3 regions of the Paenibacillus sp. FSL H3-0321 genome follow, and region 3 is predicted to be linked to each of the others. Evidence: riboswitches for the same ligand, from Rfam matches in the RefSeq annotation. Region 3 holds a riboswitch; each other region holds the start of a gene.
The links. A riboswitch is a leader RNA that binds a small molecule or an ion and turns the genes downstream of it on or off. The one in region 3 is predicted to bind thiamine pyrophosphate.

Region 1 (10,380 bases), 2.9 Mb from region 3:
GCCCGAAGCCGAACCAGATAATCAGCAGCGGCGCGAGCGCAATGGAGGGCACATTTTGACTGAGAATGAGCAGCGGGTAGAGCGCTCTCTTGAGCCAAGGCAGCAGATGCAGCAGCAGGGCGACAATAAGACCCACGCCTGTGCCGATGGGGAAGCCGATCAGGGTAAGGCGCAGCGTAGCCGCTGTATGTGCCCAAATGCCGGAAGCATTGCCCGAGGTTTCCCGGGCGATATCGCTTGGACTGGGAAGGATCCATGACTCGATATGGAACAGGGATACCGAAACTTGCCATAACCCCAGAAAAAAGACGACCGCCACAAGGGGCGGCCAAATCTGTTTCCAATACGATCTCACGGCCGGTATTTCTCCGTCAGCTTGTCCATGCTGATTCCATTCGGGTTATGGGCGATTTTGATCTGGGAGATGATGCTCGGACTGCCTGCTGCAATCAGGGCTTCATGCATCTGGCGCACAACCTCAAGCAGCTCGGTGATGTCGCCCTCCATCGTGGTCTCCAGCGGGTTCACCTGATGTTTTACACCTGATTTCTGAATCACTTCGATGGCTTTGTCCACGTAAGGAATCGAATCCTCGTTGTTCGGAGTTTTGGGAATTACCTGAATGCTTAGCAATGTATTGGCCACAATATATCAATCCTCTCAGTTTAAATGGGTAATCTGCGTACAGCGCGAAACGAACATTCAATCACTTCATCCTTAATCAGTTAGCTGGCAAAAACTCATTCGTAAATGTGCTTGGAACATCCAGCGGCTGATCGAGCAGCTTCAGGCCATACATCCAGTCGGCGTAATCCTGCCAGACCTCGCTCTTCTGCTCGCCCCAGCGGACGGCATCATCCTTGTATTTCGGGCTGAGCCATTTCTGGCTGGCCAGGACCAGCTTGGGATCCAGCTCGGGAACAGCTTTGGTTAGAATGGCTGCGGCTTCCTCCGGCTGATCAATGGCGTATTGATAACCTTTCGAGGTAGCCTTAAGGAAAGCCTTCACCAGCTCCGGATGTTCGGCAATTTCCTTCTCGCTCGTAGTCAGTACCGGTGTGTAGTAATCAAGCTGGGGTGCATAATCCTTGAGGTAGAGCATGTCGAGCGGTTCTCCGCGCAGCTCCGCTTCAATCCCGGTCCAGGCATAGAAGATCCAGGCAAAATCAATGTCGCGTTTCACGGCGGTGAAGAAGTCCGCTTCACCGATGTTCACCAGCTTCACCTTTTTCACATCTCCGCCTACGGGGTCCATAATGGCTTTCATGGCCGCTTCTTCGGCAGGGGAACCCCAGCCGCCGTAGGTTTTGCCTTCGAAATCCTTCGGTGTCTTAATATTGCGGTCTTTCGGTGCAGCGAACCCGGAGGTATTATGCTGAATGATAGCGGCGATGGACACGAGCGGCACCTTCTGCAGGCGGGCCAGCGTCAGCGCCTCTTGGGCACTGATGCCAAAAGCGGCTTCGCCCGAGGTAACCATCGTGTCGGACCCGGCAGCGCCCGGCTGCACGATTTCAACATCCAGCCCTTCCTCTTCGTAATAGCCCAGCTCTTTTGCCGCATAAAGCCCGGTATGATTTGTATTCGGCGTCCAGTCCAGCGCGATCTTTACCTTGGTCAGCTCCTTCGGAGCGTCCGTTGCTGCCCCGGCAGTGGTTTCAGGAGCAGTGGTGCTGTTCCCGGCAGTCTCTGCCGCATTCCCGCCGGAGTTCCCGTTGCTATTGCCGCATCCGGCAATGGCAAAGACCAGCATGCAGGTGAGGCTGAGCTTTAATACTTTTGTGACTCCCATTTCTCTTCTTCTCTCCTTCCAGCAACCCTAGTCTTCCAAATTCTGAATAGTCCCATACAAAAAAGGCGCCCCGAGAATCGGGACACCAGTTACTTGCGCAAGGTTGTGCTTGGGCCATAAACGGCCGTAAGCGATTGACGATTCCTACGCTGGCATTATCCAGATCAGGTATAAGGGTCAGTATCTTGTGGGACACAATCTCAGCCGGCCAATTCCAGCACCCCTGGTACTATGAAGTTATAGGTATTGCTGTGTTCTTACGGTGTATTATAGACGCCCGCTCCATAGTTGTCCAGTAGCAACTCTGCTTAGCTATCAAGCTTCAGCGGCAGGCGCCACGGCCCTTTGAGCAGAAAATGCGGCTCAGAAAGCTTAAAACGCAGCTTATCCTCCCCGGGTTTTGCTTCTAAATGGAGGGTTTTCATCACGCCGTAGGTCTGGTCCGTATTCACCCAAGAGAACGAGCTGTTGTCCGCCTGCCCCGGATAGCGAATAAGGAAATACTTCAGCGTCCGCAGCTTTGCGGCATTGAAATTCACATTCACATCGACGCTGGCAGCCGTCTCGCCGGTACGTTCAATGCGGGTGAACTCTACCGGAAAGCCCGCGATTTCCGCGCGCGTGTGGAGCATTTTCTCCTGGCCGATATCAGGCAGCGGAATCTCTACTTCTGCAGATACGGCGTCACGATCTGAAACTTCAATATAAGGAATGAAGACCGTATAAGGCCAAGCGCCCGCCCCGGCAGTCTCATGAAACCGGAAGTCGGAAGGATAGGACATGGATTCAGGCTGCTCCAGTGCAGCCTTTTCTCCTGCCGCGTTCTCTATATAGAGACCTGATCCAGGCACCAGCGGCTCCAGTCCGTAAGAATGGACAGTCAGCCCGGATTCCCCCGTCAGTGTGGGCAATAACTGGACACGGACAAGCCTGCCGCCAAGGTCCACCGGAAAAGCAGTAATCCGCACATCCTGCTGTATATCGCTTGCGCCGAGTTCCCCGAGCTCCTCAGCTGTCTTCGGAGCGGTGAGCTGTAACGGACCAACGGTTGTGCCGCCCAGATGCAGGGTTAGAAGATTATCCTGCTTCAGTTGCACCGCTTGAGTTGAACTGTAGCTGCCGTACCACTCACTCTCCGAGGACGAACGCATGTAAGAGGTGAAAGTATAGCGGTTGCCGCCGATATCTGCCTCAAATTCGCTGACTTCAGGGACTTTCCGGCCGCGAAGCGTAATGCTCACGCCAAGCTCTTGCAGGAGAACGGCATCCACGGTCAGACTTCCGTCCCCCACAGCAATGTCATAGGGTTTGCCCAGTACATAGATCCGGTCACCGGGGCTGTTCTCCACAACGGTGCCGAAGCCAGGAAGGAAACTCAGCGCCTTTCTTAACCCGGCCTGTACCTCAGGAGAGAAAGCGAGCATACCGGCAGCGATGAGTATTACTGCCGCTGCGGCCGCGAAGATATTCCGCCTCCGGGATCTCCGGGCGAAGGAACGGAAGGCGTGGACAGCGGCTTCGGGCTCCAGACGGGCAAGTGTACGTGCTTTGACGCGGGCGAGCGAAGCGGCTTCCTCTTCGTCTGCGGGGCGCGGACCTTGGTCAACCTCCGGCAGAACACCTAAGGCAAGCTCTGCATCGCTGAAGCTCATAGAATCAATCATCCCGAACAGGCGCTGTTCCTCAATTTTCATGTCTTTGGCCATGTTGCGTCTCCTTTCCCTGACTCTCAGACAGGCCTAGCGCCTGCTTGATCAGCGTCCGGCAACGGTATAAGCGGCTTTCGACTGCCCTTTTACTGAGACTGAAGGTTTGCGCTAGCTGATCAAGGCTCTCATAAAGGAAATATCTGCGCAGAAACAGGCTGCGGTCCGGTTCGCCCATCTGCTGCACGCAGCCGATCAATTCACTGGCCGTCTCGCGGGAAAGAACTTCCTGTTCGGCGGAAATCTCATTCGATGTAGCTCTGGAGGCAGCTGCTTCTCCGGTTCCGCCCCGGCGCAGCAGCTTGCGTCTAAGGTCCAGCGCTTTGTATTTGGCCAGCAGGAACAGCCAGGTGCGGAAGGAGGCGCGCTCGGGCTCATAACGGCTGATTCCGCTCCATGCCGCCATAAACACATCGCTCACACATTCCTCAACATCCTCCGCGCTTCCGGTACCGGACAGAATACGCCGGACCAGTCTTTGCACATCGGGGCCAAAGAAATCAATCGCTTCTGCGAGTGCTTTTTTATCTCTGTTTTTGAACCGCCCGGCCCATGCCAGGCTGTCATTAGGATTGAACGTCATAGGCAACCTCCGGCGTATATACTATTCATTACTACGTCGCCCGGAGGGCAAATCACTCATGCGGGTTTCCGGCAGCCTGTTAATCCTTGGAATAAAATCTTTTTCTGCGGCGGCTGCGGATTCCGTTCCACAGCTCTTTCAGCGTCAGGAGGATGCTGACGAGGATCCCGGTGAAGGTGAGCAGCAGTGCCAAATATTCAAAAGGAGAGTATTCCAGCATTTTGCTCCATTCAATGCGTCCCTTCAAATCTTCAATAACCTGGTTCATCCCGTAGATGCCGCTTACCACTGTGAAGACGGTCAGAATCATCAGCAGCGTATCGCGGCGTTTAGCCTGGAATTTCTCCTGGTACTGGAACAGGTCGTTTAGGGTCATTTTGACTTCATCAAAGAGGGCGTCATTGCCGTATACTTTGCGCAGCTGGATGAAGATCTCCCGGCCCTGCGACTGTGAAATCAGCTCCAGAAAATAAAACTTGGCCGAAAACTTGTTAATCAGGAAGATCAGATTCTCAATTTCATCATAATCGTGGTTGATACGCAGCCGGGAGTGGAGATTGGAAAGCTTCAACAGGACGATTTTGTGGAAAATACTAAGGAGCAGCCCGTAGTAATACTGCCCGTACATCTGATTGACCAGTGGAGTGGCTACCTCCGGTTCGGCCCGGCTCAGGCAGCAGAAGGTTTGCTCGTTGGTCATATAGTAGGTATCCGGCCCCCAGCGGTTGTACGAATGTGCCTGGCAGTACTCTTCGATGTACTCGGGATCGCTGGCGCTGATATAGGGTTTTCCGTCCAGATTCAGCCCATCCAGCTGGGAGGCGCGGTAACGCAGCTCCACACTGATTTCGTCTGCGTCCAACTGCCGGTTGAAGCCATAAAAGGCTTGGACCAGCATTCGTTCATCAACGAAGAAGGGAAGCGTCTCGAAGTAGGCCCCGTCAATTTCTGATTGGTCCATAAACGGCTGCAGGCCATCGGCCAGATTCCTGAACACAAAATCCTCCACCTGATCGAAGGTTTTGTCCTGGCAATGGATATATGTATGTTTGTCCTGGTAGGAGACATCCTCGAGTGTGCGGAAACGGTCGGCGAATTCCAGCGCGGTGCTGAAGGGCAGGTTCTCTTCCTCGATGCGGACTCTTACGGTCAGAAATCCAAGCTGAAACGGACAAATGAATACATCCGTCGAGAGTACCCGGAAGTTTACGGATTGCTGTGTCATTTCCAGCCTGCAGGCCAGATCGTTTACCCGGGAAAACCGGCGGAAGGAATCTTCTTTATCCTTGTCCCGCGGGAATAGGACATGGGCTGCGAACGGCAGATAGCTGCGCTCCATTTTCTCATGGGATACGCAGTAGCCTTCGCCGTAATAAGCATCCTCCAGCTCTTTGTTGTCAAGAAAAAAACAAGTGAAGCCGTCAAGCCCAAGCTGCCGGGCCAGGCTCTTGTCCTCACCGTCCTTGATGGAGAAGGGGAAAATAAACTGCAGCAGAGCGGTATGTAGTGTAGGTTCGGTGTGTTCGGAGAAATGCTCAGTCATTAATGGTTCCACCCTTATGCACAGGATATTGACATGTTCTATATTACCCTAATTTCTAGGCTGCCAAGCTGAGCACAAATAGGATTCCTGCAAAAATGGCCAGTGCCTGCAGCCACGGCGATGACATACATCCAGCCCCAGGGCGGGAGAAAAGCATAAGCGAGTTCATGATTTTGTCCCGGATTCATTCTGAACCGGACGGGTACACTATAATAAGCACACATATTGGAAGGAGCTGTTTCGTCAATGGATAACAATGAGCTGGAGCAAAATATCATCAAAGCGCTGGATGACAATAAGTTCGGTTCCTTCGGCACGATAGAAGCCGGCAACAAACCTAAGGTGCGTTATATGGCGGTATTTCATGACGGATTAAATATTTACCTCGCTACCAATCGGAAGACGCATAAGGTAGAAGAGCTGAAGGATAATCCGCATGCTTTTCTGCTGCTTGGATATGAAAAGGGCGGCGGCAAGGATGTGCTGGAGATCGAAGCAACAGTCGCGGTCACCAAGGATGAAGGCTTGCGGGCCAAAGTATGGAACAAATCACTGGAGCAATGGTTCAAGGGACCGGATGATCCTGACTATGTCATTCTGGAGCTTGCACCGGCACGGATAGAGTATGTTGGCAAAAACGAAGAGCATGGCGTTTGGCAGCCTACAGCCGCAGTTAACGGCAAATAAATCTAAGATTTGAAGCAGCTGGCCATCTTAAACCCTACGGTTTATAGATGGCTTTTTGCCGTCCGGAAGATAGCTGGCTTATGGTAAATCATGTTATAATTACTGGACTGAAATCAGACATATCTGGATGGATTGCAGAATGAGTGGGCTACGCCGCTGTCCCTATGTATAAAAGGGCATACCCGGCGTATTCCTGTGGAACGCTGGCTGACGCTGGAACAGCTGAGCGTCCGGTTTGCCAGTGATAATCTGATCACGATCATTTCCAATCATGATTTCTGCAGCCATTTGCAGCCGATCGTGAACTTTAACGAAGAAATTGTGGGTTTTGAATTGCTGCTGCGGCCATTGCCGCAGGGTAGCCCCTTTCAGCCCTATGAGTTGTTTGAGATTGCCCGCCGGACCGGCTTCCACTCGTTTCTCGACCGGGCTGCACGGATCTCGGCGATTGAGACCGGCAAAAGACTGCTGCCTAAGGGCATCAAGCGGTTTATCAATTTTCTGCCCTCTTCTATCTATAATCCTAAATATTGTCTCACTCATACCTTCGAAGCGATTCATCGTTTGGAAGAGGACCCGGAAGACTTTGTATTTGAAGTCGTGGAGACGGAGAATATAAGCGATATCAGACATCTCCAGACCATATTTGCTGAATACAGGCAGCAGGGCATGCGGGTGGCGCTGGACGATGTGGGCGCGGGCTACTCTACAGTGGAAGTCATGTCCAGATTGCAGCCGGATTATGTAAAGATTGACCGTGGTCTGATCAGCTTCTGTGATCAGGACGACCGGAAACAGAGAAGCGTACTCGATATTGTGAACAGGGCCGGTTCTTTTGTTGCCAAGGTGCTTGCCGAGGGAATTGAACGGCGGGAAGAGTTCCTCTTCTGCCGGGACATCGGCATTGATCTGGGCCAGGGGTATCTCTTCGGGAAGCCGGATGACAAGCCCCCGGCTAGTTTTGGAAACCGTGCATAATCAATACAACCTATATCCTCCCCGAAGCGCAGACGGTCATCCGCCGCCTTCGGGGATTTTATGATGTCCTGCCATTTCCACCGAGAAAGGGATTGAAAGCTAAATGAGCGTTACATTGTTATATGTTGAAGATGACCGGGAGATTGGCAGTGCGGTTTCCGCCGATCTTCGGGAACGCCAGTATGCCGTCCGCTGGCTGGAGAGCGGTGAAGGGGCAGTGGAGGCGGCTGCCGGCTGTCAGTTGGCCATTCTCGATGTCATGCTGCCCGGTCTTGACGGCTTCACCGTTGGGCAGCGGCTGAAGCGGACGTACCCGGGGCTGCCAATCCTGATGCTCTCCGCCCGCACCTCCATCGACGATAAGCTCCAGGGGCTGGAATTCGCCGATGATTATTTGACCAAGCCGTTTCACCCGGATGAGCTGGCTGCACGGATTGAAGTTCTGCTGAGAAGGAGCGGTGCTGCGGCACCTGCAACGCTAAGAATTAAGCATCTGATCGTCCATGAAGGGGAACACCTTATTCAAGAGGCGGTAAGCGGCAAAGAAATCCTGCTAACCGGCAAGCAGTTTCAGATATTCTCCTACCTGCTCCGCCATCTTGGGCAGATTCTGACCAAGGAACAGATCTATGAAGCCGTCTGGGGTGAGGCTTACATAGAGGGGGACAAGACGCTGATGGTACATATCCGTTATTTGCGCGAGAAGCTGGAGCTTGACCCGGCAGCACCGGAGATTATAGAGACGGTCCGGGGAATCGGCTACCGGGTGAGAGCATGAAGGCCAGCGGGCGCACGCACAAACTGCGCGGCTCGCTGCTCTCCCGTTATCTGCTGATTATTGTTGCTGCGCTGCTGTTCCTGCCTGTCATGATGACGGCAACTTTTGTCGGATACGGCGTATTCAGCGCATTGACCCGGGAAGGTCCGCCTGATGAGTATGCCCCTTACTCCAGCATCACCAAGCTGGAGAAGATGTGGCATCAGGAAGCGCTGGATCTGCTGGGCAAACCGCCGGAGGCGATCAATGAGCGGATGCGGCAACTCAGCAGTGAGTATTCTTTGGCCGGGATGTTCTGGGTAGACAGCCACGGGAAAACCAGGCTAAGCCTTACGCCGGAAGATCCCGAGCTGCAGAAGCAGGTAGAGGGTGATGCTTTGCCCGCGCAGTGGAGTGCTGCAGAAGCGGTTGCCTTTATGAAAAAGAGCACAGAGCTTAATCCGCTCGCCATTGTCGCCTTTGTAGGAGACCGTGCGGAAGCCGGAGAAGGTTTTATGGTGATGCAAATTCCGGATGCATTAAGGGATGAAGAAAGTATTGATGGGCTAAGCTCGTGGTATTTAATCGTTCTGGTTTTGTTTTTTGCCGGCTTCATTGTGGTGTCACTGCTGTTCTTCATAGGGATCCGAACCCGGCTGCTGCGCCTGCAGACGGCGATGAGTTTCACAGGCGGGGCCGGAATTCCGAAGCCTGTTACTTCCGGCGGCAGAACGGATGAGATTGGCCGTCTGGAGGAGGCCTTTAATACGATGGTGACTGAGCTTACTGCCAGCCGGTCCAGAGAGGCGGAAGAGGAGGGACTGCGCAAGCGCCTGGTTTCGGATCTGTCGCATGATTTGCGGACTCCCCTCACCGTAATCCGTACTCATCTCCATGTGCTGGGCAAGGAAAGCCTATCGCCGCGCGGGCAGGAATCGCTGGAGCTGATGGATGAACGGATTGCCGGGCTCAGCGTGCTGATCGAGAATCTGCTCTCTTATAATCTGCTCAGCAGCGGAAAGATAACGCTGAAGCTGGAGCGCAGGGATGTGCTGCGGCTGCTGCGCGAAAGTGCCGCTGCCTGGTATCCGCTTTGGGAGAAGGAAGGGTTCCAGGTTGATATTGACCTGGAGGGTGAACCTCTATACTGGACTATAGACGAGAGCTGGTTCCGCCGGATTCTGGACAACCTGTTTCAGAATATCCTGCGCCACGCCCGCTGCGGACTATATGTAGGCATTGCGCTGGAAGTCCGGGATAGCCGCCCTGTGATTGTCGTCTCGGACCATGGCAAGGGAATGATGAGCAACTCCGACTCCAAAGGGGCAGGACTTGGTTTGTCTATTGTAGAGCTGCTGCTTAAGCGGATGGAGCTGGAGTGGACGGTCGACAGCAGTGAGCAGGGTACCTCTATTGTCATTTCTCAGCGCCGGGGCAAAATTTAAACGAAATTTAAACTTGCTGCCGCCGCTCTTTTAACCTTGGGACGTTATGCTAGTTACCGAGGTGAACGAGAATGAAAGAAACTGTGATTGAAACAAAGGATTTACTGAAGGAATACCGCGGCCGGGCTGCGGTGGAGCGTTTGAACCTGAATATTGGTAAAGGTGAAATTTACGGCTTTCTTGGACCCAACGGCGCAGGCAAAACAACGACCATCCGCATGCTGCTGGGGCTGATCAAGCCGACATCGGGGCAAATTAAGGTATTCGGCCAGGAGCTCCGTAAAAATAAGCTGCAGATTCTGCGCAAAGTGGGGTCGCTTGTGGAGTCCCCGTCATATTACGGGCATTTGAGCGCACTGGACAATCTGGAGGCGATCCGCCGGATCCTTAATGTGCCGAAGCAGCGGATCGCCGAGGTGCTGGATATTGTCTCGCTGACAGGAGAAGAAAAGCGGCCTGTGAAGGGCTTCTCGCTGGGCATGAAGCAGCGGCTGGGCATTGCTGCTGCACTGCTCGGCAGTCCGGAGCTGCTGATTCTTGATGAGCCGACTAATGGGCTTGATCCGTCAGGCATACAGGAGATCCGCTCGCTGATCAAGCGGCTTCCGGAAGAGCAGGGAATTACCGTGCTTGTGTCCAGCCACCTGCTGAGCGAAATTGAACAGATGGCAGATACGGTCGGCATTATCCGCCAGGGTAAAATGGTTTACCAGGACTCCATTGCCCATCTGCAGCAGCAGGCGGCGGGAGATCTCCGGCTTGCCGTATCCGAGCCGGAAGCCGCACTGGCGCTCGCCTTGCGAAGGGGCTGCGGCGGTGAAATGCAGGATGGGCGGCTTGTGCTGCCGCGGATGAGCGATGCCAGAGTGGCTCTCCTGATTAAAGAACT
Region 2 (10,380 bases), 4.3 Mb from region 3:
AAGCGGTCTTTCTATTTTTCCATACACTGAATAGTTGTGAACGGTCTTTTATGAAAAACTGAACGGTCAAGAGTAAAGCACCAGCAATGAGCAAACGTGTTGCTACAAGCCAATTTACATCAATTGTGAATTGCTGAAAGAGTTTTTTTGAGACGGTACCACTAATCCCCCAAAATATAGCTCCTGTTATAACAAGAAACAATCCTGTTCTTCTGGCTGATCTATCCATGATGATTCCCCACCTTAAAATATAATAATAGTGTTATAATAGGTGAAAAATCTTTTTAATTATATCTATATTGGATGTTAAAGTATAAATATATTGAGGTTGTGGTCATTTGCAAATTAAAAATTTCATGATTGATCAAAACTTAAAAGAGCTCACTGAGCATCGAACGGTCGTATTACCTGTTGCATGTTACGAAACAACGATTAATCAAAATATAAATGGATATATACCGCTTCATTGGCATGATGAAATTCAGTTTGTTCTGGTTATAAAAGGGGAAGCAATCTTTCAAATAAATGAAGATAAATTAGTAGTACCACAAGGTAATGGGGTATTTATAAATAGTGGCTGCCTACACATGGCCGAAGAAAAGAATAAATCGGGTTGCGTCTATATCTGTTTAAATGTTTCTCCTCATTTCGTTTTATCACAAGAGCTGTATACAACCTATGTAACCCCTTATATTCAAGCGACTAATTTACCCTATTTATTTATAGATGCTGATAAGCCTTGGGGGAAAAATATATTAGATGCCATTGTGAAAATAAATCAATGGATTCAACAAAAATCCCCCTGCTTTGAAATTGATATTACCATGCACCTGGCACTAATTTGGAAAAACTTAATCATCAATGGCTTTCAATTAGAGTACGACCAGATGGAAATGGTAAAGAGCCATCGGATGAAGCAAATGTTGAGTTGGATATACTTGCATTACGCTGAAAAAATCACTTTGGATGATATTGCAAGAGCAGGCCAACTGAGCCGTTCTGAATGCTGCCGATATTTTAAACGAATGTTAAAGATAACTCCGTTGAATTATGTTATGGATTATCGAATACAAAAAAGCTTAGTCTTACTGCAACAAGCAGACTCTAATGTTACAGAAGTTGCCTATAAGGTTGGATTCAACAGCACCAGCTATTTTATAGAAAGATTCAGAAAGGAGATGAATATGACACCCTTAGCCTACAAAAAATCAAAAACGGATAATTGCTAATGTATTAAATGAATTTTTATTTTAGGGGGGCATGACATGGAAGTTTTTGCAGAATATTTAGCGCAAATTGATAACCCGGAACATCGGGACCGAGTGGAAGAGGTTTTGGCTTGGGTAAACAATAAATTTCCAAACCTAATGCCGAAGATTGGCTGGAACCAGCCTATGTTCACCGATCATGGAACATACATTATTGGCTTTAGCGTAGCCAAACATCATATGGCTGTTGCCCCTGAAATTGCAGGGATTAATCATTTTTCTGCTGAAATTGTGCAGGCTGGCTATGATCATACCAAGCAGTTGGTACGTATCCGTTGGGATAGTCCGGTTGATTTCTCATTGCTTGAGAAAATGATCGAGTTTAATATTTTGGATAAGGCAGATTGTTCAAGCTTTTGGCGGAAATAAAGTCGTCAAGATATGAGCGCGTTGCTTGAATTTTATTATATTAAAAGTGAGGTGCTGGATGAAATAGCGCTTCACTTTTTTTATGGAAATTTGATGTCGTTTGGTATTAAAAACCGATTGATGATTGTATAATATAACAGAATATGTAAGCGTTTACTGAGTATGAGATTTCATAAGACACACCATATGTTATGTGTCTTAATCATATCCGCTATGCTAGAACGATAATTTTTCCTAGATCTGATGATCTAGCCGCCTCCATATGCTCTGTATATGCTAATGCACCTCCATAATGCCTATCGACTACACCCTAACGATTAGATAACTACCATCCCTCAAGCCATTCCTTTCACCCTTTTACATTGTTAATGAAACACCAAGACATACCCCATAGATTTGCAAACTTGGTGAAGGGGGGGATGAATCTTTTCGGAAAATAGAGCACGGGAATATGCAGCAAACCATTTAAGGAGGTAGCTTTATATGTTCAAAAAAATGTTTACGGTTTTTTGTGCATTAATTATCACCTTCATGACCGTATCTTTCGTCCCCCCGCAAAAGGTGAATGCCGAAGCTAATTCAGTCGTAGCCCAAAATGGCCAACTGCGAGTTTCTGGGAACCAATTAGTGAATCAGGCGGGAGAAGCGATCCAATTAAAGGGGATGAGTTCCCATGGTTTGCAGTGGTTTGGGCAGTACGTGAATTATGATAGCCTGAAATGGATGAGAGACAATTGGGGAATAACTATATTCCGGCCAGCTATGTATACGCAAGATGGCGGCTATGTCAATGATCCTTCGCAAAAAAATAAGGTGAAAGAAGCTGTACAGGCCGCGATTGATCTGGGAATCTATGTGATTATTGATTGGCATGTGCTGGGTGAAAAGGATCCGAATATTTATAAAGAACAGGCAAAAGGTTTTTTTGCAGAAATGGCCAATTTGTATAAGGATTATCCGAATGTGATCTATGAAATCGCCAATGAGCCTAATGGGTATGCTACGTGGAATGGCCACATTAAGCCATATGCAGAGGAAATGATCCCGGTCATCCGATCCATTGATACGAATGGGATCATTATCGTAGGAACCGGAACATGGAGCCAGGATGTACATGATGCCGCCAACAACCCTATCGCCCAAAGCAACATTATGTATACAACACATTTCTATGCCGGGACTCACGGTTCATTGCTGAGAGATCGTATTGATTATGCTAGGAGCAAAGGTGTGGCCGTATTTATCACAGAGTGGGGAACGAGTGACGCTTCTGGAGACGGTGGTCCTTTCCTTGCCGAATCTAAAGTATGGACGGATTTTATGAAAGACAGAAAACTGAGTTGGACCAACTGGTCGTTATGTGATAAAACGGAAGCCTCCGCTGCACTGGCGCCTGGCGCAAGCCCTTATGGAGGATGGTCTGACGCGCAGTTAACGGCATCCGGTAAATTTGTCAGAGAGCAGATAAAGTCAGCAACGCCACCTCCGAGTGATGGTATCGTTTCTGGTAAAACCTACAAAATGGTTAACGTAGGCAGCGGTAAAGCATTGGACGCAGCTGCTGCAGGCACTGCAAACGGCACAAATGTACAGATCTGGGACGATAACGGAACGGGTGCCCAGCAGTGGATAATCACAGATGTTGGCGGAGGTTTGTATAAGGTTATTAACGTCAATAGCAATACAGGTTTGGATGTAGCCGAGATGGGGACTGCCAATGGATCGAATGTGCAATTATGGAGTTATGGCGGCGGTTCCAATCAGAAGTGGAGCATTGTTAAAGTTGGAAGTACTTATAAATTGATTGCCAGCAACAGTGGGAAAGCTCTGGATGTTGCTGCTGCTGGTACTGAAAATGGAACCAACGTTCAAATTTGGGATGACAATGGTACAAACGCGCAAAAGTGGAATCTGTATCAACTAAACTAGCAGGGGAGGTTTGAAGAAGACTCCCGGATTGAATTTATCTCTGCTCAATGTTAATCTAACTAATAGAGATGCATACAAAGGAGCGTTAACCTGATCATGTGGATTACTCTGTAAAGATTAACAATGCGAAAGGATGCCTGTAATAGTGATTACACTATTTTATTCGGCATGCTTTTCTTTAATCTTACAGGGTATGCAGGGAAAGGTGTAATGTAAACCCATTCTGCGGATACCTTAGGGTATCCGCTTTTAATGTTGTGGGAAACCGCATCTCTATCGCTCCTAACCTACATATCCTCCTACTAATGATTGGAGGGATTTTATTATGAAACCGAAGTTAGTCTTGATTGAGGGATTACCAGGATTCGGGAAAACAACAACGGCTCAATTAGTTCATGAAATTCTTACGGAAATGAACCTTAAACCTCAGCTGTTTTTAGAAGGGGATTTGGAGCATCCAGCGGATTATGAGGGAGTCGCCTATTTGGAGAAAAATGAATTCGATGAATTATTGAATACCCATGTGAAGTATCGAGATTTGTTGAATAATCGTGTGATTAAACAAGGGAACCATTATTTCCTGGAATATCGAAAAATCGCAAATGAATATGGGCCCGATTTTCCAGATGAATTATTGCAGACAGTTGCCAAAAGTGATGTTTATGAATTGTCGCTAGCTCAAAACAGGAAACTGATAACAGAGCGTTGGAAGGGATTTGCGGCGAGTGTTTTAAATGGCTCAGACACCTTTATTTTTGATTGTTGTTTTATACAAAACCCTGTAACCATTGGGATGATTAAATATGGTGCACAGAAGGAAGACGTTATAAATTATGTTCTGGAACTGGCAGCGATTGTGGAGCGGCTGAATCCATTGCTGCTTTACGTAGAGCAGAATGATCTTGATCATTCTTTCAGAAAGGCCGTTACGGAAAGACCTAAAGAATGGTCGGAGGGATTTATTGAATATTATACTAACCAAGGGTATGGAAAAAAACAGGGTTATACAGGGTTAGAAGGAACCTTGGAGGTACTGAAGGCAAGAAGGGAATTAGAAGAAGAAATATTTAACGGCATAAACATAGCCAAGAAAAAAGTAAATAACTCTTCTTATGACTTAAATGATTATAAGCAAGTTTTGGTGGGGATTTTATCAGAATATTTTAGTTCAGCAAATTAAGCACAAATGACAAGCCGAGTTGATTTCAGGCATTCACTCCTGATTTCACTCGGTTTTTTTGCTTAAGTATTATATATTGACGTGATATATATTGGTCTGATATATTAATAAGTGTAATATGTAGATGTTTTTAAATAAGGAGGAGCTATTCTTGAACAGTCAGGATGTTATTTTAGGCTTGCTCATGAAAGAAGCGTTGACTGGCTACGAAATAAAGCAGTTATTGGAGAATGTGTTGTCTAATTTCTATAGCTCTAGTTATGGCACGATTTATCCTACGCTTGCCCGAATGGAGAAGGAAGAATTAATAACCAAGGAAATTGTGCCCCAGAAAGGTAAGCCAAACAAGAATGTTTATAACATAACGGCTAAAGGGCGAGATTGTTTTAACGACTATTTACTAGCGCCACTAGAGGGAGACAGTAGTAAGAAATCCGATTTTATGATGAGGCTTTATTTTGGCCGATTTGTGGGGTATGACAAGGTGATTTTCTGGTTGAAGCAAGTACAAGAGGAATCACAAAAAAAGTTAGATCAGTTATTAGAGCAGTATTCACATTATAAAGATGAAATGCACCCGGCCCAGATCATTTGCATCCAGATTGGGATAGCAGAATATAAAGCTAAACTTGCAACCATTGCCGGGGGATTGTTAAGCATGGAGCAGTTAGAGGAAGAGAAGAGCAGCATTTAGCGAATTCAGATACTTTTAGGAGGAATTTTAATGAAAACAATATTCATCACGGGTGCTTCATCTGGCATTGGGAGAGCTACTGTAAAACATTTTGCTGAAAGAGGATGGAACGTAGTAGCCACGATGCGTGCACCTGAAAAAGAAACTGAATTCATTACATTGGACAATGTATTGGTGTTGCGGTTAGATGTTGAGAAAACAGATACCATTCAATCTGCATTGGCTGAAGCTATTCAGCGGTTTGGTAAAATTGACGTTCTCCTGAATAATGCCGGATATGGGTCAATGGGGCTTATAGAAGTAGCTACGGATGAGCAGATCCGCAGACAATTTGAAGTGAATGTTTTTGGTCTTATTAGTATGACTAAAGCCATGCTGCCTCATTTTAGATCTAATCAGGAAGGGTTGCTAATCAACATCTCTTCAATGGGAGGGATCGTGACCTTTCCTACGATGTCTCTGTATCACTCCACTAAATTCGCGGTAGAAGGTTTTTCTGAATCCGTATCTTTTGAATTAGCATCCCAAAACATCAAAGTAAAGTTGATTGAACCAGGAGCCATTAGCACGGACTTTGGCGGAAGATCGATGGAGTTCTTTTTTAATGATGGCTTAACGGATTATAAATCATTCACTACTGCCTTTCTGGGTAAATTAGGGGAAATGGAAAAAGCTCCAGACTATGCCTCGGCACCAGAACTTGTAGCTGACACTATTTATCAAGCGGCCACAGACGGTACAAGCAAATTCCGTTATGTAGTGGGAGAAGATGCGGAAATGCTCATAAGTATGAAGAAAAATACGGTTGAGGAAGAGTATCTAAGTAATATAGCTCAGCATTTTTCATAAAAAGAGGACAGGTTTATCCAAAGCTCTATTAAGAGCACCGTTGACAATTGCTGGATTTCTCTGTAACTTAAACATAACTAAATAAGAAACCACTAGGGGAGCCTGAATAGGCTGAGACGGGAAAAATGCATTCCTGGACCCTTGAACCTGATCTGGATCATACCAGCGTAGGAAAGTGGAGTCGGACCTTTATTTCATTGTTGGCGTTAGCCTTATATGGATATTTGAGCCGCTCCATGTGGAGCGGCTTTTTTGCGCGCACTCTTATTTATTTAAACCTTAAGGAGGAAACAAGATGCCGAATCAAGAGAAGAAACATGAGGTCGATCTGTGTGCTTTTCCGGGAAGTCACAAGGTGTATGTGGAGGGCTCACGGCCTGATATTCAAGTTCCAATGCGCGAGATTACATTAAGCCGAACCTCGGGTACGGCCGGAGAAGCGGAGAATGCTCCTGTCCATGTCTATGATACAAGCGGGCCTTATACTAATGATGAAGCCTATAGCGATATCCGCAAGGGGTTAACGCCTCACAGGCTTCAGTGGATCGCGGAGCGGGGAGATGCCGAATCTTACGAAGGAAGAACGGTCAAGCCGGAGGATAACGGGAATCTCACGGAGAAGTCGGCGGCAGAGGTGTTTCCGGGATTGCAGCGTCGGCCCTTGAGAGCCAGAGAAGGCGGCAATGTCAGCCAGCTGCATTATGCGCGCAGAGGCCTGATTACGTCGGAGATGGAATTTATCGCAATCCGGGAAAATGTAACCCCTGAGTTTGTTAGAGAGGAAGTAGCCAGCGGCCGTGCGATCATTCCAGCGAATATTAACCATCCTGAGAGTGAACCGATGATTATCGGGCGGAATTTCCTGGTGAAGATCAATGCCAATATCGGGAATTCGGCGGTGTCCTCTTCCATTGATGAAGAAGTAGAGAAGATGAGATGGGCTACCCGCTGGGGAGCGGATAATATTATGGATCTGTCGACAGGCAAAAATATTCACACCACCCGTGAATGGATTATCCGCAACTCTCCGGTACCTATCGGGACAGTGCCTATCTATCAGGCTTTGGAAAAAGTAAACGGCAAGGCCGAGGATTTAACTTGGGAGGTATACCGGGACACTCTGATCGAGCAGGCGGAGCAAGGAGTGGATTATTTCACCATTCACGCCGGGGTACTGCTGCGTTACATCCCATTAACGGCCAAAAGAATGACGGGTATCGTCTCCAGAGGGGGTTCGATTATGGCGGCCTGGTGCCTGGCCCATCATCAGGAGAACTTTCTCTATACACATTTCGAGGATATTTGTGAAATCATGAAGGCTTATGATGTTGCGTTCTCTTTAGGTGACGGGCTGCGGCCAGGCTCCATTGCCGATGCTAATGATGAAGCCCAGTTTGCCGAGCTGGAGACGTTGGGGGAATTAACCTCGCTTGCCTGGAAGCATGATGTTCAGGTGATGGTGGAAGGCCCGGGCCATGTACCGATGCATCTGATCAAAGAGAATATGGATAAACAGCTTGAGCTCTGCCATGGCGCTCCTTTTTACACACTGGGTCCGCTGACTACGGATATTGCACCCGGCTATGATCATATCACCTCGGCTATTGGAGCGGCGATGATCGGCTGGTTCGGCACGGCGATGTTGTGTTATGTTACCCCGAAGGAGCATTTAGGATTGCCTAACAAAAATGATGTGCGGGAAGGCGTCATCACCTATAAAATTGCCGCCCATGCAGCCGACTTGGCCAAAGGACACAAGGGGGCGCAGGATCGGGATAACGCACTCTCCAAAGCGCGCTTCGAGTTCCGTTGGCGGGACCAGTTCCATTTGTCGCTCGACCCGGAACGGGCGCTGGAATATCATGATGAGACTCTTCCGGCGGAAGGGGCCAAAACGGCTCATTTCTGCTCTATGTGTGGACCCAAGTTCTGCAGTATGCGCATTTCTCATGGTATCCGCGATACGGCGAGGTTGCAGGATGGACAAGAAGAACCGGAGCAAGAGATGATTACCGCTGGGATGCGGTACAAAGCAGAAGAGTTTAAGGAAGGCGGAGGTCTGATCTATAAATAAACTGTCGGCCGGGTACTATAGCCTAATCGCCCTCCTCCCTCTCAATTGACAGTCTCCGGGCGTATACCTATAATGTAAATCAGATTATGAAAGCTGTTTCATTTCTGATAGATAAGTTTGTTTCGGTGAGATGGAACCCCTTAATCAAGCGGGTTTCATTTTGTTTTTTAGTGTATTTTTGTTCCCAAAAAGGAGAAGCCATGGACACAACGTTCTGCAAAATATTGGTGGTGGACGATGAAATGCTGGTACGGCAGGGGATAATCCATCTGCTGGACTGGGAAGGGGAAGGGTTTCAGATTGCGGGCGAGGCCTCCAACGGAAGAGAGGCTTTTGAATTAATTGAATTACAGCGTCCGCATATCATCCTGACCGATATCGTTATGCCTGTGATGGACGGGGAAGAGCTGATCCGGCTCGTCAAGGGGGTGTATCCGGAAATTGAGGTGATCGTGCTTAGCAGCTTCAGTGAGTTCGAATATGTGCGTTCGACCTTCCAAAGCGGGGTTGCCGACTATATCCTGAAGCCCAGACTGGAGGCCGCTTCCCTGCTTGCCGTTCTGAAAAAGACCGCGCAGCGGATTCCGCTGCTTCAGCATGTGGACTGGAGAAGCGACAAGCGGCAATCCGCGGACTATATTCTGGACAAACTGCTTTCCGGCTTTCCAGTGGAGTACGACGAGGAAGCGCTGCGGGTGATGTTCCCCTTTCCGGGCTTCGTGCTGCTAATTGCTGATACGGGCGACGAACCCGCTGCGAATAGCCGCAAAGAGGAGTGGCTGGAGAACAGTATTCGTTCTCTGCTGCAAAGCAGCGGCAGCAGGGTAACCTTCCGCCGGCTGTCTCCGCTGGAGGGGCATGTCCGCCTGTTGTTTAATCTGGAGGAGGCTGGGTATGAGGCGCTCGTCCGTCTTGCAGATCAGGTATTCACCGCGGGCATTCGTGCAAATATGTTCCTGAATCTCGCGGTCAGCCGGGCTTTCACTGAGCTGAGTGAACTGCATACGATCTATACGGATGATCTGATGAAGCTGCTGGACCGCCGCTTCTTTCTCCCGGATCACTGTTTACTGGTAGATAACGGCGAGGAGGGGGGGCAGGGTCCCGCTTTCGATCAGGATGCCTTCGGCGCAGAGCTGAACCGGCAGGAGTTCGATTTGGCTTTCGGCCGCTTGAGCGCATATGTTGCGTCCATGTCTGGCCGGAGAGATACAGGGATGTTCGAGTTCAAATCGTTTTTATGCCACAGTATGTTTCAGATCATCGGAATGCTGCTGCATTTCCATTACGAGGCCCGCGCCTTGGACGAAAGCAAATATGAGTTCTTCCGCTCCATTCATGAGGCACGGCATATCGGTGAAACGGAGATACGGCTTGAGCAGTTTTTGCAAGCTGCGACGGAATGTGTAACCAAGAACCGCGGCGGAGTACCAGCCATTCAAAAAATTTTACTATATATCGACGAGCATTATTCACGCCAGCTTACGCTGACCGAAGTGGCAAGGCAGTTTCATTTCAACCCGTCCTATCTGTCTAATTATTTTGCGCTACATAACAAAGAGGGCTTCAACGAATATTTAAACCGGGTGCGGATTGAAAAGGCGTGTCTGCTGCTGAAAGAAAATGCCGGTCTATCCATTTCCGAAATCAGCAGTCTTGTGGGCTACTCAGACCACAGCTATTTCACCAGAGTATTCCGCAAGCTGATGGGAATCTCGCCCAGTCAATACCGGAAAGGCTAATGCAGCGGGAAGGAGCCCGAAATGGGACTAACGGAGAAATGGCTCACAAAGCTCAAGGATCAAAGCCTGTTCAGTAAAATATTCGCCGTCATGGTCATCAGCATCATTCTGGTTACCGTCCTGATTACCGGAGTGACCGTACAAATGTCCCAAAAGCTGTTCGTGCAAACCTTCAGCATCACCAATTCCAAGATTATCGACCAGATCAAAAGTGCGCTGGAGAACTCCCATTATGCAACCGTCAACAGCGCTATTGAAGTCGGGCAGAGCGGCGT
Region 3 (10,380 bases):
GTCTGCCCAATCCGAAATAGGCCCGGCTTCCATACCTTATATTGAGGGATTATTTTATTGATATGAGGAGGGTCCGGATGGCAAATGCAATCGCACCTACAGCAAGACCCCTTGTGACTGGCTCCATTCTGCGCAAAGTTGCTGCGGCCATGCTGCCGTTCTACCGGAAGATAGCCGGAAGCGGCAGCTTTGCCGCGCAATGGTCAAGCGCCATCGTTAACGCAGACCTTAGTCTTATGGGCAAACTGCTCGCAAAGATTCCTACTCTGGCTTCTGTGGAGAATTACGGCACAAACGGCATCGGCTACTTTATTTCCTTCCCCTTTCCGCTGCCGGTATCCTTCTATACAAATGGGACGACGATCCCGCCGGGTACCGTACAATTTACTTTTAATGCAAGGATGCACCGCAGGATTGCCGCAGCTGTACTCCCGTTTTACCGGAAGCTGGCCAGAAGCCGCAGTTATGCCGAAAGCTTTGCCGCCGCAATCCGGCGCAACGACAGGACCGCCGTTAACAAGCTGGTTCGCAGATTCGTTAAAGCAAGTTCACTGAAATCCGTCACGATAGAGGAGTATGGTGCCGCTCTATTGTTCAAGAGCAGCCTCAGCAAGTATCCTTACCGCAACCTGATGTTTCAGGAAGTGATGTGAAAACGCAGACACAGCCATTTAAAATTAAATTGTCTGCAACCTTCTCCCCAACAATAACGTCAAAGGAGTTGATAATGGCCAAGCGGCCTACCCTACTATAGAGGTGGAATCTCCATGAAACTGAAAAAAAGTGCTTTTGCAATGATAACAACCGTATCACTTCTCTCCTTCTCGCTGGGAGGACAGATGTTTGCTGCTGGCAGCAGCTTTAAAGATATTGACAACGTATCCGGAAAGTCCAAGATCAACTCCCTGAAGGAACAAGGTCTCATAAAAGGCATCTCCGATACCCAGTTTCTGCCCGGCGCCAAAGTGACCACAGCACAAGGCGTGCAGTTTATCACTGGTGGACTTCAACTCAGTCTGGCTGCCATTGATTTCAACAAGGCACCTCTGGCCAGCGCTATATTCTCCAAGGTAAAAGATAAAACCTGGTATGCGGAAGCATTCGTCAACGCCCATTACAACGACGTTGATATTCCTGCAGATATCGATCCTTCCAAGCTAATTACTAAGGAGATGTTTACCAACCTGCTCGTTCAGGGCGTGGAGAAGGTTGGCAATCTGCCACTGATCAATATTGTTCCTGTAGATATCGCTGACGAAGCTGCACTGGAGCCTTCCTACCAAGGCAGTATACAGCGTTCGCTGAAATACAAGATCAACACGCTTGATGCAAATGGCAAGTTTAATCCGAAAAGCGAGCTCACCCGCGCCGAAGCGGCTGTTATGCTGTACAATGCACTGGAGTATCTGAATTCAGTCAATGATGCATCCACACAGAACTAAATACTATTGACCGCATTTCAGGCGCTTCCCCGCGCATCATGAGATGAACTAAATACAAGTAAAGGCAGTCCGGGTCTCCCCCTGGACTGCCTTTACTTGTTCCACGCAGCTTGGATACACTGCGACTCACAAATCATCGCCGCTCAGCCGGTTCAGAAACTGCAGGGCCCGCGGATTCTCCGTCTGCTCCAGTACCTGCTGCGGAGTTCCCTGTTCCAGGATCACACCGTTGTCCATCAGGATGATCCGGTCGGCCACATCGGCAGCAAACCTCATCTCATGGGTGACGATCACCATTGTCATGCCTTCAGCCGCAAGCTGCTTGATGACCTTCAGCACCTCGCCCACCAGTTCAGGATCGAGCGCTGAAGTGGGCTCATCGAACAGCAGCACTTCGGGATCGACCGCCATCGCCCGGGCAATAGCCACACGCTGCTGCTGGCCGCCGGACAGCTGATGAGGGTAAGCCTCCGCTTTATCACTGAGGCCTACCTTGGCCAGCAGCTCTAACCCCCGCTGCTTAGCTTCCTCCTTGCTGCGTTTCTGTACAGTAACCTGCCCCTCCATTACATTGCCAAGCGCAGTCATATGCGGAAACAGGTTGTAGGACTGAAAGACCATCCCTGTTTTTTGGCGCAGGGCCATCAGTGTCTTATGCGGAATTTTCCTGTTTTGCGTAAATTCAAGGTTTAATTCCCCCAGCGACAGGCTGCCCTGATCTGGTATTTCCAGCAGATTAAAGCAGCGAAGCAGCGTTGTTTTGCCGGAGCCGGAGGGCCCGATAATCACCAGAACCTTGCCATGCTCCATGCTGAGGTCGATACCTTTTAACACCTGTAGCGAACCGAAGGATTTATGCAGGCCGCGAATTTCAATCAAGTGCTTTCCTCCTTATCTCGCCGAATAACGGTCAAACCGCTGTTCCAGGACATTTTGCAGCGCGGACAGTACGGAGCAGAACAGCAGGTAGAATAATGCAGCCTCACTATAGAGCAGCAGCGGTTCGTAGGTGGTCGCCGTGATCTGCTGCGCTGTTTTGAACATCTCAACGTACGTAATGCTTGCCGCCAGGGAGGTGTCCTTTACGAGACTGATAAAAGAGTTCGACAAGGGCGGAACCGATACACGCGCCGCCTGAGGCAGAATAATCCGCCGCAGTGCCTGCCCCCGGCTCATTCCGACGGAAAAGGCAGCTTCCCATTGGCCTTTATGTATGGACAGGATGGCTGCCCGGACAATTTCCGAAGAATAGGCTCCAACACTGAGTGTAAAACCGATTACAGCGGCAATAAAAGGATCCAGCACAATCCCTGCCGCCGGAAGTCCATAAAAGATAATAAAGAGCTGCACCAGCAGCGGTGTCCCGCGGATTACCCAGACGTAGAACCGGGCGATCAGCTTCGGGATTCTCCATGAGGAGAGACGGAACAGCGCGGTAAGAACAGCCAGCAGCAATCCAAGCGCAAAGGAAACAAGCGCCAGCGGAAGGGTATAAGCCACCCCCGCTTTAAACAGGGGCAGCAGTGAATCCATGAAAATCCCAATTTTCCGGTCATCCATCGTTCAGACATCCTTTTTGGACACTCGGCTGCATCTTCGCGCCAGCTCCATTTATTATTTGGACACATCCGCCCCAAAGTATTTCTCCGATATTTTCAGATAGGTTCCATCGCTCTTCATTTCAGCCAGTGCATCGCTGACGGCATTAACCAGCTCTTCGTTTCCTTTGAGGAAAACTGCCGCACTTTTCGATCCCTCGGCCGTTTCATCCACCTGTTTGATCTTTGCATCTGGTTTTTGCTTCTTTAAGTCGAGATAGGACAAGCCGTCATTTACGGTCGCATCAATCCGGCCCGAGGTCAGCAGGTCTATGGCCTGGTTGAAGCCATCCACAGCGACGATCTCTGCACCGTTCTCCCGGGCGATATCGGACAGGTTGCTGGTCAGCGATTGACCTGCCTTCTTACCTTTAAGATCCGCGAAGGCTGTAATATTCTGGTTATCCTCGCGCACGATCAGCGCGCCCTTGGAGACGATATACGGCTCAGAGAAATCATATTTCACCTTGCGTTCATCCGTGATCGAAACCTCGTTGAATATCGTATCAAAACGTTTGGCATCCATGCCGGCAAACAGGCCATCCCATTGGGTTTCTATAAATTCGGGTTCCACCCCCAGCCGTTTCGTAATCTCCTTCGCAATCTCCACATCAAAACCGGTAAGCTTGCCCTCTGCATCATGAAAAGTAAACGGAGCATATGTCCCCTCCGTACCAATACGCAGCTTGCCACTTGCTTTAACAGCTTCCAGTGAGTTCTGCCCGGCCGGAGCCGCCGCTTTTTCTGTGGGCGCAGCAGTAGCCGCAGGCGCTGTATTGTTATTATTGCCGCATGCCCCTGCCGGCAGCAGAGTTAGCAGCAGCAGGATAGTCAGACTAAGCTTCTTCATCACATGAACCCCTTTCAAAATCCCTCTATTTTTCACTGCATGGACACTTGCTTATCTTGCCCAAAAGCACCGCTGCTTCATCAAGTTTTTTGCATCTTTAGTCAGACCTCTACTTATGCCAGCCGAAACGGTACAGCTCCGGCAAAGAGGCGATTCCCGCCGGTATGCTCATACTGTTCACAACCGGACTGCAGCAATGTAAGCGACTGCTTCTCTTTACAAACTGCCGGGATATGGTATATTAATTAGCAATTGCAAATTCAATATTGACCTGTTTTTTCACTAGGGGAGTCGGCCGACTGAGACGGAGCTTTAAGCTCCGGACCCTTGGAACCTGATCTGGATCATACCAGCGGAGGGAAGTGGAGCAGAATTGTTCAGCGGAGCCGCATTAAGCTAACTGACTGTGACGTTCAGACCCATTTATTTCCTCCGGAAATGAATGGGTCTTTCTTGTGTTTGCTGTTGCCGCCGATCAGGCAAGTAACGTTAAACAAACTACGCCCCCAGGAGGTTTCCACATCCCAATATGCTCACTATAACCAACCTGGCTTATTCGTTTGCAGCGACTAGGAATCCGGTATTCTCCGGTCTTTCAATGACCGTCCGCCAAGGCGAATTCATTTCCGTTGTTGGAGCCAGCGGCTGCGGGAAAAGCACACTGTTCAAAATCATTGCCGGCCTGCTAGAGCCGTCCGGCGGTGAAATAACCGTACATGGACGCTCCTCTCCTTCGACACGCTCGCGGCTTGGACAGATCGCTTATATGCCGCAGCAGGACCTGCTGCTGCCTTGGAGGACCGTGCTGGACAATTGCCTGCTTCCATGGGAGCTTAAGCAGGACTCTAGCCGGCACGAGGTACTCGCCCGGATCCGCGGAATGCTGGACGGCTTTGGCCTTTCCGGCAAGGAAAATGCTTATCCGCAGGAGCTGTCCGGCGGGATGCGCCAGCGGGTCGCTCTGCTGCGCACACTAGCTGCAGGCAACGAACTGCTGCTGCTTGACGAGCCGTTTGGAGCGCTGGACGCGATCACCAAACGGGAGATGCACCGCTGGCTGCTGGAGCTGTGGGGCGGGCTGGATAAGTCCGTTCTGTTCATCACTCATGATCTTGAAGAAGCGCTGCTGCTCAGCGACCGGATTTATTTGATGACCGGCGGCTCTGACGGCGGGCTGCAGGAGCTAATCGTCACTTTGCCGAGACCCAGACATTACAAAATGAATTATGAACCGCAGTTTGTTGCCCTGCGGGAGGATTTGGAGAGTAGATTGCATGAGAGCTCTATGGTATAAGAAACAGCTGCGGACTTATGGCCCCTTTCTACTGCTTGTGGTGCTGCTTATTGCGGCATGGGAGCTCACAGCACAGCTGAACATGATCCCTTCATTTATTCTCCCGGCGCCAAGTGCAATTTGGACAGCGCTGATTGAAAAGCGGGGACTGCTGTTCGGAGAGCATTTGCCCGCCACGTTGCAGGAGTCACTGATCGGGTTTGCCCTCTCGGTTGTTTGCGGAACACTGCTGGGTACCGGCATGCATATGTTCGCTCCGCTCGCCAAAGCACTTTATCCCATGCTGATTATCAGCCAGACCATTCCGCTGATCGCGCTCTCACCTATTTTTATTATGTGGTTCGGCTATACCCTGTGGGGCAAGGTTGCTGTCGTCTTTCTGACTGCCTTTTTCCCGGTTGTGGTAGCCGTCTATGACGGCCTGCGGCAAAGCGGCAGCCTGTACAGAGACCTGCTCCTGACGCTTGGGGCAAACCGTTGGCAGATATTGCGTAAGACGCAGATTCCGCTGGCACTGCCCTCCTTTTTCTCCGGACTTAAGCTGTCCATCGTCTACTGTGTGATCGGAGCGACGATCGGGGAATGGCTGGGCGGCAGCCGGGGGCTTGGTTATTTCAGCCGCCGGATGGCCGGCAATCTGCAAAGTGCAGAAATGTTCGCCGCCGTATTGCTGCTGTCCGTTTTGGGTGTAGCCTTGTTTCTCAGTATCGCTGTGCTCGAAAAACTCATTTTGCAGAAAAGAGGATTTTACCGATGACCCATCCTGAGCTGTATCGCAATCATTCCACACATAAGAAAACACACCGCCTTATTCCATACTTATTGTTGTTATGCCTGCTTACCCTCTTAAGCGGCTGCGCCAGCGCAAAAGACCCGGATACCTCCGCCGCTTCTTCAGAGAATTCCAGCGGCAATCCGCACAAGCTGACTATAATGCTCGACTGGTATCCGAACGCAGTTCATTCCTTCCTGTATGCCGCTCAGCAGAATGGCTATTTTGCCGAAGAAGGGCTGGAGGTGGACATTCAAATGCCGGCGGACAGCAATGATGCTTTGAAGCTTGTAGCCGCAGGCAAAGCTGATCTGGCTCTCAGCTACCAACCACAGGTACTAATGGCGCGCAGTGAAGGAATACCTGTAAAATCTGTCGCAGCGCTCGTAAGGCATCCGCTCAATCATCTTCTGGTCCCCGCAGAGAGCGCGATAACCGGCCCGAAAAAACTCACAGGCAAAAATGCCGGATACTCCTCCATTCCCCTGTATGAAGCGATGCTCCGGACAATGGTCAAATACGACGGAGGCGATCCGGCTTCACTGAACCTGATTGATGTTGGATTCGATCTTATTCCTGCCCTTTCTACCGGACGCGCAGACGGCATTATCGGCGGATTTATAAATCATGAGGCATTGATATTGGAAAAAGAAGGCCACCCCGTCACTTCATTCGATCCGACGGACTACGGAGTGCCGGACTATTATGAGCTTGTACTTGTTGCCAGTGAACAGGGCTTGTTGGATTCGGAGGATGACTACCGGAAGTTCATGAATGCGGCACGCAAAGGACAGCAATTCGTACAGGAGCAGCCTCAGCAGGCACTTGAAATATTGTTTGCACACGAAGATGCTACCGCCCCGCTCGACCAAGCAATCGAGACAAAAAGTCTGGAAATCCTTCTGCCGCTGATGGTTGCAGGAAAACTGCCTTTTGGACAGCAGGAGGAGAAATCCTGGGAGAACGTGCATACGTGGCTATCCGAGAACGGACTGTTGAGCGGAGAAACGGACAGTAAGGAAGCTTTTGTTAATCTGTAGGAGCTAAGTTCAAAGGGCCGAAGTTTAGAGTTTCATGTATGTAGACTGGACTTACGTATGGGGACTTACGTATGGGACTTATATCGTGGACCATTCTTTATGGGACTAATCCAGTGTTAGCGGGACCATTATTTTTGTGCATTATTTTCACTCAAAAGCTTACGCAACAGCGTTATCTGGAAACTGTGAATGCTGTTCTATTAGATGTATGTAGGCTGAATCTAGAATCAGCAGTGTTAGGTTAATTTCTAAAGTGCATTTTTTGGATGAGTGTATTTTGTGCAGCAGATTGCTCATTTCTCTGCGGTGATCCGCATTCTGCTGTATTTCATGCAGTAGATTTCTGCATTTCCGAGCAAAAGCCCCTTTTCTGCTAGATTCTGCTGTATAGAGTGCAATAGAAGCTGTTTTGCGGCTGATTTAGGGGCCGACTGCTGTAGAAAGTGCAATAGAATGTACCTCTCTAACACATAGAGGGATGAGATGTATGAGAACAGACATGCGCTGTAACAAAACTTTGAGGAGGACTAATAATGAGTTATTTAGCTAAAGTACGTGAAGCCAATCCGCTCGTGCACAACATCACCAACATTGTGGTGGCCAACTTTACCGCCAACGGGCTGTTGGCCCTGGGCGCTTCGCCCTTCATGGCCGATGCCCATGAGGAGGTCGCGGACATCGCCGCGATGTCGGGAGCTGTCGTGCTTAACATCGGCACGCTGAACGAGCATGCCATCACCTCGATGGTGTTGGCCGGACAAGCGGCTGGGCGCCATAAGGTACCGCTGGTACTGGACCCGGTTGGAGCCGGTGCTACCGCCTACCGCACTGAGGTCACGCATAAGCTGGTCCAGGAGCTGCGCATTACCGCCCTGCGCGGTAATGTTGCTGAGGTGGCCCATGTTGCCGGGGAAAGCTGGGCCATCAAGGGCGTTGACGCCGGTGCGGGCGATGGCGATGTCATCGCTTTGGCGAATAAAGCGGCACGAAAGCTGGAATGTGTGGTCATCATTACCGGGAAAGATGATGTAATTACCGACGGCATCAGCACCTACGTCGTCAGCAACGGTGATCCCATCCTGACCAAAGTTACCGGTACAGGCTGCTTGCTCAGCGCCGTAGTCGGAGCTTTTCTGGCGGTCAGCGGCGGGTCATGGCTGGAAGCGGCTGCCGAGGCGCTCTCCTTCTATGGTGTCGCTGCCGAGATCGCAGCCGAACGGACAGCTTTTAAAGGCCCCGGCACCTTCCAAATTGAATTCCTCAACCAGTTGGCCCTGGTCACTCCGGATACCTACAAGGAGAGAGCACGGGTACAGCTGCTCACACTATAAGTCTTGCGGTAAAGGAGTGGACTACATGACAAAAGTATTCAAAGCGCTGACAATCGCCGGCTCCGACAGCGGCGGCGGTGCAGGCATCCAGGCCGATCTGAAAACTTTCCAGGAGCTTGGCGTGTACGGCATGTCGGCACTTACCGCTGTGACTGCACAGAATACTCTCGGAGTACAAGGAGTATACCCGCTCGGAGCAGAAGCTGTCACCGCACAGCTTGATTCCGTCGGAAGCGATCTGCAGCCGGATGCGGTCAAGACCGGCATGCTTTTTAGCGGTGAAATCATCCGCGCCGTTGCCGGGAAGGTACGCCAGTATGGCTGGGATAAGCTGGTGGTTGACCCGGTTATGATCGCTAAAGGCGGTTCACCGCTGCTGCAGCAGGAAGCCGTGCAGGCGCTGATTACCGAATTGCTGCCGCTCTCCCTGGTGGCAACACCTAATATACCGGAAGCAGAAAGCTTGACCGGGATGAAGATTTCCGGCTTGGCGGAACGTGAACGGGCGGCGGTGCTCATCCATTCCATGGGCGCCCGCTTTGTTGTTCTAAAGGGTGGCCATGATGACGGAACCACCGGAGTCCTCGATCTGTTGTATGACGGAAACGAGTTTATCTATCTGGAAAGCCCGCGCATTTCCACGCGGCACACCCATGGAACGGGCTGCACCTTCTCTGCGGCAGCGGCGGCCGGATTGGCACAGGGCAACACCGTTAAGGAAGCGGTCCATACCGCGAAAGCTTTTATCCAGGCGGCCATCGAAGACTGTCTTGGCATTGGAGCGGGACATGGGCCGACAAATCATTTTGCTTATGGCAACAGAATGCGGGGAAATGTGAGATGAAGAGAATCGACAGCGAAGACATGCGCAAGCTCCTAAAGCTATACTTTATAATGGGCAGTGTCAACTGCCGGATCTCACCAGCAGTCACATTGACACAGGCCATTGAAGGCGGAATTACGCTGTTCCAGTTCCGGGAAAAAGGCCCCGGGGCACTGACCGGAACAGCAGCATTCAATCTGGCCAAACAACTTCAGCAGATATGCCGCGAGCATCGTATCCCCTTCATCGTGAACGATGATATTGAACTGGCAATCGCACTTGACGCCGACGGTGTCCATGTGGGACAAGAGGATGAGCCGGCCCGCTCCATCCGTCAGCGGCTAGGTGATCACAAGATCATCGGCGTCTCTGCCCATACACAGCATGAAGCCCGGCAGGCCATCGCCGATGGCGCAGACTACCTTGGAGTTGGCCCGGTCTACCCGACCTCCTCCAAAGACGATGCCGAGGCCGTGCAAGGCACCCGGGTCATTGAAGAGCTGCGGCGCTGCGGCCTTACCATCCCGCTGGTCGGCATTGGCGGAATTACGCCGGGTAATGCCCAGCCGGTTATCGGAGCCGGAGCCGATGGAGTATCCGTCATCTCAGCCATTGCCCGGGCGTATGACGTTAGCGCAGCTGCAAAGAATTTGTTGCAGATCATACGGTATACATGACTGCACCCGATTTTTTTCGAATAGAGTAAAGCTAACTTAAAGAGCTGCCCATTACAAAAAACGCAGATACCGTAACAGACGGCTCTGCGTTTTTTTATTGGTGAAACTTATAACTTAAACCTTCCCATAACTATCGTGTTATAGTAGTTGCCGTCAGAAAGAATCCGGTCCTTCGTGATGACCCCTTCGATTTCAAAGCCGAACCTTTTATACAGCTGCACCGCTTTTTCGTTTGTTTCCAATACATACAATATGATCTTAGTGATTCCGTTCGCGTCCGCCCAAGCAAGCGACTGTTCCAAAAGATGTTTCCCGATGCCAAACCCCCAATACTCCCGCGCTGCACAGATTCCGAATTCCACTTTATGTGAGAATCTTGTAAGATGATTCCCCTCACATCTCGAAAATGCGACAATTTCGCCTTCAGCTTCCGCCACTAAAAATAAGTTTCTGTTATCTTCCGTATCCCGGGCGATCAATTGTTCAAAGCCTGAAGTGTCGATAACCCCCTCACCCTGAACTCTGTCCATGTTTTCGGTTTCGCCGTCAATCT

Region 1: another riboswitch for thiamine pyrophosphate. It lies ahead of MHI45_RS20745 (ABC transporter substrate-binding protein); the one in region 3 lies ahead of MHI45_RS33480 (ABC transporter ATP-binding protein).
Region 2: another riboswitch for thiamine pyrophosphate. It lies ahead of thiC (phosphomethylpyrimidine synthase ThiC); the one in region 3 lies ahead of MHI45_RS33480 (ABC transporter ATP-binding protein).

Annotation. Positions count from the first base shown of each region.
Region 1 is NZ_JBBODH010000001.1:4,654,919-4,665,298, forward strand. It holds gene MHI45_RS20735 (ABC transporter permease) at 1-355, opposite strand, end outside; gene MHI45_RS20740 (thiamine-binding protein) at 352-645, opposite strand; gene MHI45_RS20745 (ABC transporter substrate-binding protein) at 722-1,792, opposite strand; TPP riboswitch at 1,917-2,027, opposite strand; gene MHI45_RS20750 (hypothetical protein) at 2,101-3,498, opposite strand; gene MHI45_RS20755 (sigma-70 family RNA polymerase sigma factor) at 3,476-4,081, opposite strand; gene MHI45_RS20760 (hypothetical protein) at 4,161-5,624, opposite strand; gene MHI45_RS20765 (pyridoxamine 5'-phosphate oxidase family protein) at 5,871-6,311, shown strand; gene MHI45_RS20770 (EAL domain-containing protein) at 6,444-7,289, shown strand; gene MHI45_RS20775 (response regulator transcription factor) at 7,393-8,067, shown strand; gene MHI45_RS20780 (sensor histidine kinase) at 8,064-9,491, shown strand; gene MHI45_RS20785 (ABC transporter ATP-binding protein) at 9,563-10,380, shown strand, end outside.
Region 2 is NZ_JBBODH010000001.1:3,300,880-3,311,259, reverse strand. It holds gene MHI45_RS14500 (DMT family transporter) at 1-229, opposite strand, end outside; gene MHI45_RS14495 (AraC family transcriptional regulator) at 339-1,229, shown strand; gene MHI45_RS14490 (iron chaperone) at 1,266-1,637, shown strand; gene MHI45_RS14485 (cellulase family glycosylhydrolase) at 2,121-3,566, shown strand; gene MHI45_RS14480 (hypothetical protein) at 3,892-4,746, shown strand; gene MHI45_RS14475 (PadR family transcriptional regulator) at 4,898-5,440, shown strand; gene MHI45_RS14470 (SDR family oxidoreductase) at 5,471-6,289, shown strand; TPP riboswitch at 6,374-6,480, shown strand; gene thiC (phosphomethylpyrimidine synthase ThiC) at 6,585-8,363, shown strand; gene MHI45_RS14460 (response regulator transcription factor) at 8,564-10,105, shown strand; gene MHI45_RS14455 (sensor histidine kinase) at 10,127-10,380, shown strand, end outside.
Region 3 is NZ_JBBODH010000001.1:7,566,970-7,577,349, reverse strand. It holds gene MHI45_RS33505 (hypothetical protein) at 78-653, shown strand; gene MHI45_RS33500 (S-layer homology domain-containing protein) at 768-1,442, shown strand; gene MHI45_RS33495 (amino acid ABC transporter ATP-binding protein) at 1,569-2,321, opposite strand; gene MHI45_RS33490 (amino acid ABC transporter permease) at 2,334-3,002, opposite strand; gene MHI45_RS33485 (amino acid ABC transporter substrate-binding protein) at 3,057-3,890, opposite strand; TPP riboswitch at 4,165-4,268, shown strand; gene MHI45_RS33480 (ABC transporter ATP-binding protein) at 4,420-5,184, shown strand; gene MHI45_RS33475 (ABC transporter permease) at 5,165-5,941, shown strand; gene MHI45_RS33470 (ABC transporter substrate-binding protein) at 5,938-6,996, shown strand; gene thiM (hydroxyethylthiazole kinase) at 7,530-8,327, shown strand; gene thiD (bifunctional hydroxymethylpyrimidine kinase/phosphomethylpyrimidine kinase) at 8,353-9,171, shown strand; gene thiE (thiamine phosphate synthase) at 9,168-9,827, shown strand; gene MHI45_RS33450 (GNAT family N-acetyltransferase) at 9,935-10,380, opposite strand, start outside.